DNA from 3 places in the Salmonella sp. GDC200615 genome. Region 1 is predicted to be linked to each of the others. Evidence: predicted binding sites of a transcription regulator. Region 1 holds the regulator's gene; each other region holds the start of a gene.
What was found. Region 1 encodes PurR, which represses purine synthesis genes. Its sites were predicted from a motif close to CANGCAAACGTTTGCNTG; they were not measured.
Positions count from the first base shown of each region.

Region 2: the regulator PurR is predicted to act here: its motif matches at 1,716-1,733, upstream of purH (bifunctional phosphoribosylaminoimidazolecarboxamide formyltransferase/IMP cyclohydrolase).
Region 3: the regulator PurR is predicted to act here: its motif matches at 1,660-1,677, upstream of purM (phosphoribosylformylglycinamidine cyclo-ligase).

Region 1 covers NZ_CP192247.1:2,148,727-2,152,008, forward strand. The annotation lists gene punR (DNA-binding transcriptional activator PunR) at 52-984, shown strand; gene purR (HTH-type transcriptional repressor PurR) at 981-2,006, opposite strand; gene ACQ29O_RS10260 (YnhF family membrane protein) at 2,302-2,391, shown strand; gene sodB (superoxide dismutase [Fe]) at 2,474-3,055, opposite strand; gene ACQ29O_RS10270 (C40 family peptidase) at 3,182-3,282, opposite strand, start outside.
Region 2 covers NZ_CP192247.1:4,308,480-4,311,761, reverse strand. The annotation lists gene purD (phosphoribosylamine--glycine ligase) at 1-8, opposite strand, end outside; gene purH (bifunctional phosphoribosylaminoimidazolecarboxamide formyltransferase/IMP cyclohydrolase) at 20-1,609, opposite strand; rRNA gene ACQ29O_RS20885 (16S ribosomal RNA) at 2,235-3,282, shown strand, end outside.
Region 3 covers NZ_CP192247.1:1,300,851-1,304,132, reverse strand. The annotation lists gene uraA (uracil permease) at 1-611, opposite strand, end outside; gene upp (uracil phosphoribosyltransferase) at 699-1,325, opposite strand; gene purM (phosphoribosylformylglycinamidine cyclo-ligase) at 1,738-2,775, shown strand; gene purN (phosphoribosylglycinamide formyltransferase) at 2,775-3,282, shown strand, end outside.

The DNA of each region.
Region 1 (3,282 bases):
TGTGAAACGTTAATATTTGTCCAGTGAATTCAAAATTTTTGTAGGCAAATTATGTGGTCGGAATACTCGCTTGAAGTGGTTGACGCCGTAGCGCGCAATGGCAGTTTTAGCGCGGCGGCGCAGGAACTGCACCGTGTGCCTTCAGCAGTCAGTTACACCGTTCGTCAGTTAGAGGAGTGGCTGGCCGTACCGCTTTTTGTACGACGTCACCGTGATGTTGAACTGACGCCTGCTGGCGTCTGGTTTTTAAAAGAAGGGCGTTCTGTTATCAAAAAAATGCAGATCACTCGCCAACAGTGTCAGCAAATTGCTAATGGTTGGCGTGGGCAGTTAGCTATTGCGGTGGACAATATCGTCAGACCAGAACGTACCCGGCAGATGATCGTCGATTTCTATCGCCATTTTGACGATGTGGAACTGCTGGTTTTTCAGGAGGTGTTTAACGGCGTCTGGGACGCGCTCTCCGACGGGCGTGTCGAACTGGCGATTGGGGCGACGCAGGCGATTCCGGTAGGGGGGCGTTACGCTTTTCGGGATATGGGGACCCTGAGCTGGAGCTGCGTAGTGGCAAGCGATCACCCGCTGGCGTCGATGCCTGGGCCGTTAAGCGATGATACCCTGCGCAACTGGCCGTCGCTGGTCAGGGAAGACACTTCGCGAACCTTACCGAAACGGATTACCTGGCTGCTGGATAACCAAAAAAGGGTCGTCGTACCGGACTGGGAGTCATCGGCAACCTGCCTGTCGGCAGGACTATGCGTGGGAATGGTGCCGACGCATTTTGCCCGACAGTGGATAGACAGCGGAAAATGGGTGGCGCTGACGTTAGAGAATCCGTTTCCCGATGCGGCCTGTTGCGTGACGTGGCAGCAAAACGAAGCCTCGCCCGCGCTGGCATGGCTGCTGGACTATTTGGGCGATAGCGAAACGTTGAATCGGGAGTGGCTGCGGGAGCCAGAAGAGGCTCCCGACAGCGGGGATTAACGCCGATAGTCGCGGAACGGGCCGTCAGCGACCGAGCGACGCTCAACCAGGCGTGGATGAACTTCAATAGACTGTGACTCTTCGCGCTTATTGACGATGCGATCCAATAGCATATTAAATGCGGTTTCGCCTAAAGAGTCTTTGGGCTGGTGAATCGTCGTCAGCGCCGGGGTAAAGTAACGGGCGTTACGCACATTGTCATAACCGATCACCGAAACGTCCTGCGGTACGCGAAGCCCCATTTCGTCAGCCGCGCAAAGCGCGCCCATCGCCATAATATCGCCGCCGCAGAAAACGGCGGTAGGGCGATGTGACTGCGATAAAATTTGCTGCATCGCGTGGTAACCGGATTCCGGCTCGAAGTCGCCCTGAACAATCCAGTTGTCCGGCACGTTGATCAGCGCCTCCTCCATGGCTTTCATAAAGCCTGCCAGCCGGCCCGCGCCGGTGTTGCGCTCCAGCGGGCCGGGAATAACGCCGATATCCCGGTGGCCGCGCTCAACCAGATAACGACCCGCCATATAGCCGCCTGCAAAGGCGTTATCAATCACCGTGTCGGTAAAATCGGCCTTCGCTTCACCCCAGTCCATCACCACCATCGGAATATGGCGATACTCTTCCAGCATGGAAAGCAGAGGTTCTGGATACTCAGAACACATCACCAGCAGGCCATCCACGCGCTTTTGCGCCATCATGGACAGGTAGGCGCGCTGTTTTTCCAGGTTATTCCAGGCGTTGCCTAAAATCAGCGTATAGCCTTTCTGGAAACAGTTTTTTTCAACCGCCTCGATAATTTCGGCAAAATAGGCCGCTTCGCTGCTGGTCGCCAGTAAGCCTATCGACTTGGTATGGTTAACCTTCAGGCTACGCGCGACGGCGCTGGGAGAGTAGTGCAGCTCTTTAATTGCCGCCCAGACCGCGTTACGCGTTTCTTCAGCGACAAAACGCGTTTTGTTGATTACGTGTGATACAGTTGTAGTGGAAACGTTTGCTCGTTTCGCTACATCTTTAATTGTTGCCATTACATTTCACTCCAGACCCTCGCTAAGCTCCTGAGAAACGCCAGGTAAACGTTTGCCTACACACACCCTAATCGCAACATCAGGGTTGCGGCACGCCGGAAAAACGACACGGAACGTCAGGAAGGGGTCAATGGCCGTTACGCTAATTCAGTAAGCCTGGAATTTTGTCTGATCTTGAGGAAAAGGGGAAGCGTTAAAAACAGTTATCAATATAAAACATGAGAGATTTTTGTGCGGGAATGTGCAAAAATGCGCTATATCACTTTTTGTGTGGGAATAAAAAGGAGAAAACTTGATGAGTACCGACCTGAAATTTTCGTTGATTACTACGCTGATTGTTCTGGGCGTGATTGTCGCAGGTGGATTAACGGCCGCTCTGCACTGATTTCCTCTCTTCTGAGGGTGGGCGTCTCCTCTATTCTATCCCTCTCTAAAACGCAGAAGGCGTACCTTCTGCGTACTCAGACTTATGCGGCGAGATTTTTCGCAACAAATTCCCAGTTAACCAGCGCCCAGAAATGCTCCAGATAGTTTGGACGGGCGTTGCGGTAGTCGATGTAATACGCGTGTTCCCACACATCAACCGTCAGCAACGGCGTTGCATCCGTAGTCAGCGGCGTACCGGCATTTGAGGTAGAAACGATAGCCAGTTTGCCATCAGCGCTTTTTACCAGCCATGTCCATCCGGAACCAAAGTTTTTGATAGCGGCATCGGTGAACTGCGCTTTAAATTCCGCGAAGCTGCCAAAAGATGCCGCGATAGCATCAGCCAGTTTCCCGGTCGGTTCGCCGCCAGCGTTTGGCGCCAGGCAGTTCCAGTAGAAGGTGTGGTTCCACACCTGAGCGGCGTTATTAAAGATGCCGCCTTCGGAAGTGCGCACGATCTCTTCCAGCGATTTGCCTTCAAACGCCGTGCCTTTGATCAAATTGTTAAGATTGGTCACGTAAGTCTGATGATGTTTGCCATAGTGATATTCCAGCGTCTCAGCAGAAATATGCGGCGCCAGAGCATCTTTGGCATACGGTAATGCAGGTAATTCGAACGACATTGCTTCTCTCCTTATTATTAATATTGCGCACGCACAATACCCCTGGTGCGCGTAAGGATAGGGTAGCAAATTGAGCGGTGGCGCAAAAGAAGAAGTTATCCTGTCGTTAAACGACAGGATAAAATATTAGCGAATTGTTTTAGGCGTCATCACCCGGCGGGCGCCGACATAATGACGTTGCCAGTATTCTTCGTTCAGTGAGGTGATCTTAATTTCCTGACCGCTGC
Region 2 (3,282 bases), 2.2 Mb from region 1:
ACTTTCATGTTTCGCTCCATTAATGGCGGAAGTGGCGCATGTCAGTGAAGATCATCGCAATACCGTGTTCGTCGGCAGCGGCAATCACTTCGTCATCACGGATAGAACCGCCAGGCTGGATCACACAGCTCACGCCAACGGCGGCAGCGGCATCAATACCGTCACGGAACGGGAAGAACGCGTCGGAGGCCATCGCGGAACCTTTCACTTCCAGACCTTCGTCAGCCGCTTTAATGCCAGCGATTTTCGCGGAGTACACGCGGCTCATCTGGCCTGCGCCTATACCGATAGTCATGTTCTCTTTCGCATACACAATGGCGTTGGATTTCACGAACTTGGCGACCTTCCAGCAGAACAGCGCATCGCGCAGCTCCTGCTCGGTCGGCTGGCGTTTAGAGACCACGCGCAGTTCAGCTTCGCTCACCATACCCAGATCCCTGTCCTGAACCAGCAGGCCGCCGTTAACGCGTTTAAAGTCGAGGCCCGGTACGCGCTGTGCCCACTGGCCACAGGTCAGGACGCGAACGTTCTGTTTAGCGGCAGTGATCTTCAGCGCTTCTTCGGTCGCAGATGGGGCGATGATCACTTCCACGAACTGGCGGGAGATGATGGCCTGCGCGGTTTCCGCATCCAGCTCACGGTTAAAGGCGATAATGCCGCCGAACGCGGAGGTCGGGTCGGTTTTATAGGCGCGATCGTAAGCGTCGAGAATAGAGGTACTTACCGCCACGCCGCACGGGTTAGCGTGCTTGACGATTACGCAGGCTGGCTCGTTGAACGCTTTCACACACTCCAGCGCCGCGTCGGTATCGGCGATGTTGTTGTAGGAAAGCGCTTTGCCCTGAACCTGTTGTGCGGTGGCAACGGACGCTTCTTTCACATTCTCTTCTATATAGAAGGCAGCCTGCTGGTGGCTGTTCTCGCCATAGCGCATATCCTGCTTCTTAATGAAGTTCAGGTTCAGCGTACGCGGGAAGCGACCGGCGGCTTCTTTGCTTTCACCGTGGTAGGCCGGAACCATGCTGCCGAAGTAGTTAGCGATCATGCTGTCGTAGGCGGCGGTGTGTTCGAAGGCTTTAATCGAGAGATCGAAACGGGTGTCGAGGGTCAGAGAACCTTCGTTAGCATCCATCTCTTTAATAATGGCGTCGTAGTCGCTGCTCTTCACCACGATGGCCACGTCTTTATGGTTCTTCGCGGCGGAGCGCACCATCGTTGGGCCACCGATATCAATGTTCTCTACCGCATCTTCCAGCGAGCAGCCAACGCGTGCCACGGTTTCGGCGAACGGATACAGGTTAACGACAACCATATCGATAGGGGCGATGTGGTGCTGTTCCATAATGGCATCGTCCTGGCCGCGACGACCGAGGATGCCGCCGTGGACTTTTGGATGCAGGGTCTTTACGCGTCCATCCATCATTTCCGGGAAACCGGTGTAATCGGAAACTTCGGTCACCGCCAGACCTTTTTCTGCTAACAGGCGGGCGGTGCCCCCCGTAGACAGCAGCTCCACACCGCGTGCGGAAAGTGCCTGGGCGAATTCGATGATACCGGCCTTGTCAGAAACACTGAGCAGAGCGCGGCGGACTGGACGACGTTGTTGCATGGTAAATCCCCTGGATTTGACGATTACAGAGAGCGTTAGCTGAATTTTTCGTGAAAAACTCAGCTAACGCCCCTTATGGGGTATTCTCATTTTGCGGCGATATTGTAACGAAAACGTTTGCGCAACGCTCGCGAATTTTTCTTTTTAAATTCTGGCCCCGCTTTTATCCCTGAAAGATCATTTGCAGAGTGAGAGGATCCAGGAGATGAACGCGCATTTTGTGGATAAGTCTGTGCGTAAATGGGTATAACCAGGGGTTTTGCTGGGGAATGCAGCAAACAGTCATTTTTCTGCAATTTTTCTATTGCGGTCAGCAGAGAACTCCCTATAATGCGCCTCCATCGACACGGCGGATGTGAATCACTTCACACAAACAGCCGGTCGGTTGAAGAGAAAAATCCTGAAATTCAGGGTTGACTCTGAAAGAGGAAAGCGTAATATACGCCACCTCGCGACGGTGAGCTGAAAGCCGCGTCGCACCTGCTCTTTAACAATTTATCAGACAATCTGTGTGGGCACTCGAAGATACGGATTCTTGACGTCCTCGGACGAAAAATGAATACCAAGTCTCAAGAGTGAACACGTAATTCATTACGAAGTTTAATTCATTGAGCATCAAACTTTTAAATTGAAGAGTTTGATCATGGCTCAGATTGAACGCTGGCGGCAGGCCTAACACATGCAAGTCGAACGGTAACAGGAAGCAGCTTGCTGCTTTGCTGACGAGTGGCGGACGGGTGAGTAATGTCTGGGAAACTGCCTGATGGAGGGGGATAACTACTGGAAACGGTGGCTAATACCGCATAACGTCGCAAGACCAAAGAGGGGGACCTTCGGGCCTCTTGCCATCAGATGTGCCCAGATGGGATTAGCTTGTTGGTGAGGTAACGGCTCACCAAGGCGACGATCCCTAGCTGGTCTGAGAGGATGACCAGCCACACTGGAACTGAGACACGGTCCAGACTCCTACGGGAGGCAGCAGTGGGGAATATTGCACAATGGGCGCAAGCCTGATGCAGCCATGCCGCGTGTATGAAGAAGGCCTTCGGGTTGTAAAGTACTTTCAGCGGGGAGGAAGGTGTTGTGGTTAATAACCGCAGCAATTGACGTTACCCGCAGAAGAAGCACCGGCTAACTCCGTGCCAGCAGCCGCGGTAATACGGAGGGTGCAAGCGTTAATCGGAATTACTGGGCGTAAAGCGCACGCAGGCGGTCTGTCAAGTCGGATGTGAAATCCCCGGGCTCAACCTGGGAACTGCATTCGAAACTGGCAGGCTTGAGTCTTGTAGAGGGGGGTAGAATTCCAGGTGTAGCGGTGAAATGCGTAGAGATCTGGAGGAATACCGGTGGCGAAGGCGGCCCCCTGGACAAAGACTGACGCTCAGGTGCGAAAGCGTGGGGAGCAAACAGGATTAGATACCCTGGTAGTCCACGCCGTAAACGATGTCTACTTGGAGGTTGTGCCCTTGAGGCGTGGCTTCCGGAGCTAACGCGTTAAGTAGACCGCCTGGGGAGTACGGCCGCAAGGTTAAAACTCAAATGAATTGACGGGGGCCCGCACAAGCGGTGGAGCATGTGGTTTAATTCGATGCAACGCGAAGAACCTTACCTGGTCTTGACATCCACAGAAGAATCCAGAGATGGATTTGTGCCTTCGGGAACTGTGAGACAGG
Region 3 (3,282 bases), 850 kb from region 1:
GTATCGACCACCCCCAGCGCGAATGACAGCGCATAGCCCGCCAGCACGCCGATCAAAATCGGAATGATCGCCAGGAAACCGCGAAACAGTACGGAGCCGAACACCGTCACCGCCAGCGTGACCATGGAGATAATAATTGTTTTCGTGTCCGGCGACTGCTCTTGCGCAGGCAGCAATCCGGCCATCCCCGCCGCGACGCCAGCCAGCTCCAGACCGATGACGGCAACGATTGCGCCCATTGCCGCAGGCGGGAACATCACATCCAGCCAGCCGGTGCCCGCTTTTTTAACGATGAAAGAGACCAGACAGAACAACACGCCGCACATAATAAAACCGCCCAGCGCCACTTCATAACCCAGCGGCAACAACAGTAGTACCGGGGAAATAAAGGCAAAGCTCGATCCGAGGTAGGCAGGAATTTTACCTTTGCAGATAAAGAGATACAGCAACGTTCCGATACCGTTAAACAGCAGCACCGTCGCGGGATTGATATGAAACAGAACTGGCACCAGCACGGTCGCGCCAAACATGGCGAAAAGGTGCTGTAAACTAAGCGGGATTGTCTGTAAAAGCGGCGGTCTTTCACTCACCCCGATAGCACGGCGCGTCATAGTGTTTTCCTCTAAGTGTGTTTGTTATGAGTGGTTTTATTCAAAAAAAAGCCGACTCTTAAAGTCGGCTTTTAATTATTTATTCACTTATTTGGTACCAAAAATCTTATCGCCGGCATCGCCAAGCCCCGGAATAATGTATCCGTGTTCGTTAAGCCCCTGATCGATAGAGGCGGTGTACAGTTCAACGTCCGGGTGCGCTTTTTCCAGCGCCGCAATGCCTTCCGGCGCGGCGACCAGCACCAGCACCTTAATGCTGCTACAGCCTGCTTTTTTCAGCAGGTCGATGGTCGCGATGACAGAACCGCCGGTCGCCAGCATCGGGTCGACGATCAGCGCCATACGCTCATCAATGTTCGATACCAGTTTCTGGAAATAAGGTACTGGCTCAAGCGTCTCTTCGTTACGGTACATCCCGACTACGCTGATACGCGCGCTCGGTACATTTTCCAGAACGCCTTCCATCATGCCCAGACCCGCGCGCAGAATCGGCACAACGGTAATTTTTTTACCTTTGATCTGGTCGATTTCCACCGGGCCATTCCAGCCTTCGATGGTGACTTTTTCCGTTTCCAGGTCGGCTGTCGCTTCATACGTCAGCAGGCTGCCTACTTCTGAGGCGAGTTCACGAAAGCGTTTAGTGCTAATGTCGTTTTCACGCATCAGACCCAGCTTGTGTTTGACGAGTGGGTGTTTGACTTCCACGATCTTCATACTCTTCTCCTATCCTCAGATGACTGGCAACCACAAAAAAAATCGCCGGATTATACCGCTTTTCCTCTCTGACGCAACACAATGTATGCTTGACCTGGATCAACCAAAAGCGCTGATAGCGGAAAAGTGAGTATAAATCACTCACGTTGAAACAGGCGATAAAGGCTAACAACCGTTTGAATATTAGCAATTTTAAGGGTGAATGACCTGTCCCGACCGCCTGTCGTAAACCAAGTGCTGGATATCCTTTTCTTTTTTACCAACAGGGAAATTTTCAAGCAGCGACCGAAACCATGCAAAAAAAATCGCCCGGATAATCAGGGCGCAGACCACGCTCGCAAACGTTTGCTTTCCCTGTTAGAATTGCGCCGAATTTAACTTTTACCGCAAAAAAAACGTGGGGAACCAGGCAGTGACCGATAAGACCTCTCTTAGCTATAAAGATGCCGGCGTCGATATTGATGCGGGTAACGCTCTGGTTGATCGAATCAAAGGCGTAGTGAAGAAAACTCGCCGCCCGGAGGTTATGGGCGGTCTGGGCGGTTTCGGTGCGCTGTGCGCGTTGCCGCAAAAATATCGTGAACCGGTACTGGTTTCCGGCACTGACGGCGTAGGCACCAAACTTCGCCTGGCGATGGACTTAAAGCGCCACGACGCTATCGGTATTGATCTGGTGGCAATGTGCGTAAACGATCTGGTCGTTCAGGGCGCGGAACCGCTGTTTTTCCTCGATTACTATGCCACGGGTAAACTGGATGTCGATACCGCCGCCAGCGTGATCAACGGTATTGCCGAAGGCTGCCTGCAATCCGGCTGCGCGCTGGTCGGCGGCGAGACGGCGGAAATGCCGGGCATGTATCACGGCGAAGATTACGATGTGGCGGGTTTCTGCGTCGGCGTAGTCGAAAAATCAGAAATCATCGACGGCTCCCGGGTTGCCGAAGGCGACGTGCTGATTGCGCTCGGCTCCAGCGGCCCGCACTCGAATGGATATTCGCTGGTGCGGAAAATTATTGACGTTAGCGGCTGCGACCCACAAACCACTCTGCTGGAAGGGAAGCCGCTGGCCGATCATCTGCTTGAACCGACCCGTATCTACGTAAAATCGGTTCTGGAACTGATTGAAAACGTCGATGTGCACGCTATCGCCCACCTCACCGGCGGCGGCTTTTGGGAAAATATTCCGCGCGTTCTGCCGGAGAATACCCAGGCGGTAATTAATGAGTCGTCATGGCAGTGGCCCGCCATCTTTACCTGGCTGCAAACCGCCGGTAATGTCAGCCGACATGAAATGTACCGTACCTTTAACTGCGGCGTCGGCATGGTGATTGCGCTCTCCGCTCCGGAAGCGGACAAAGCGCTTGCTCTGCTAAACGAGAAAGGTGAAAACGCATGGAAAATCGGTATCATCAAAGCCTCTGATTCCGAACAGCGTGTGGTTATTGAATAATGAATATTGTGGTGCTGATTTCCGGCAATGGAAGCAATTTACAGGCGATTATCGATGCCTGCGAAGCGAAGAAAATTAAAGGCACCCTCAGGGCAGTATTCAGCAATAAGGCCGACGCGTTCGGCCTTGAACGCGCCAGAGAAGCCGGCATTCCGGCGCAAGCGCTGACTGCCGATCGGTTTGACAGCCGCGACGCCTTCGATCGCGAGTTGATTCGCAAGATAGACGCGTATGCGCCCGATGTGGTCGTGCTGGCCGGTTTTATGCGTATTCTGAGTCCGATGTTTGTCGCGCATTACTACGGGCGTCTGCTGAACATTCACCCTTCCCTGCTGCCAAAATATCCGGGGTTGCATACCCATCGCCAGGCGCTGGAAAACGGCGATGAGGAGCACGGTACCTCGGTACATTTCGTGACAGACGAACTCGACGGCGGCCCGGTCATTCTCCAGGCGAAGGTGCCGGTTTTTGCCGGCGACAGCGAAGATGATATCACCGCACGCGTAC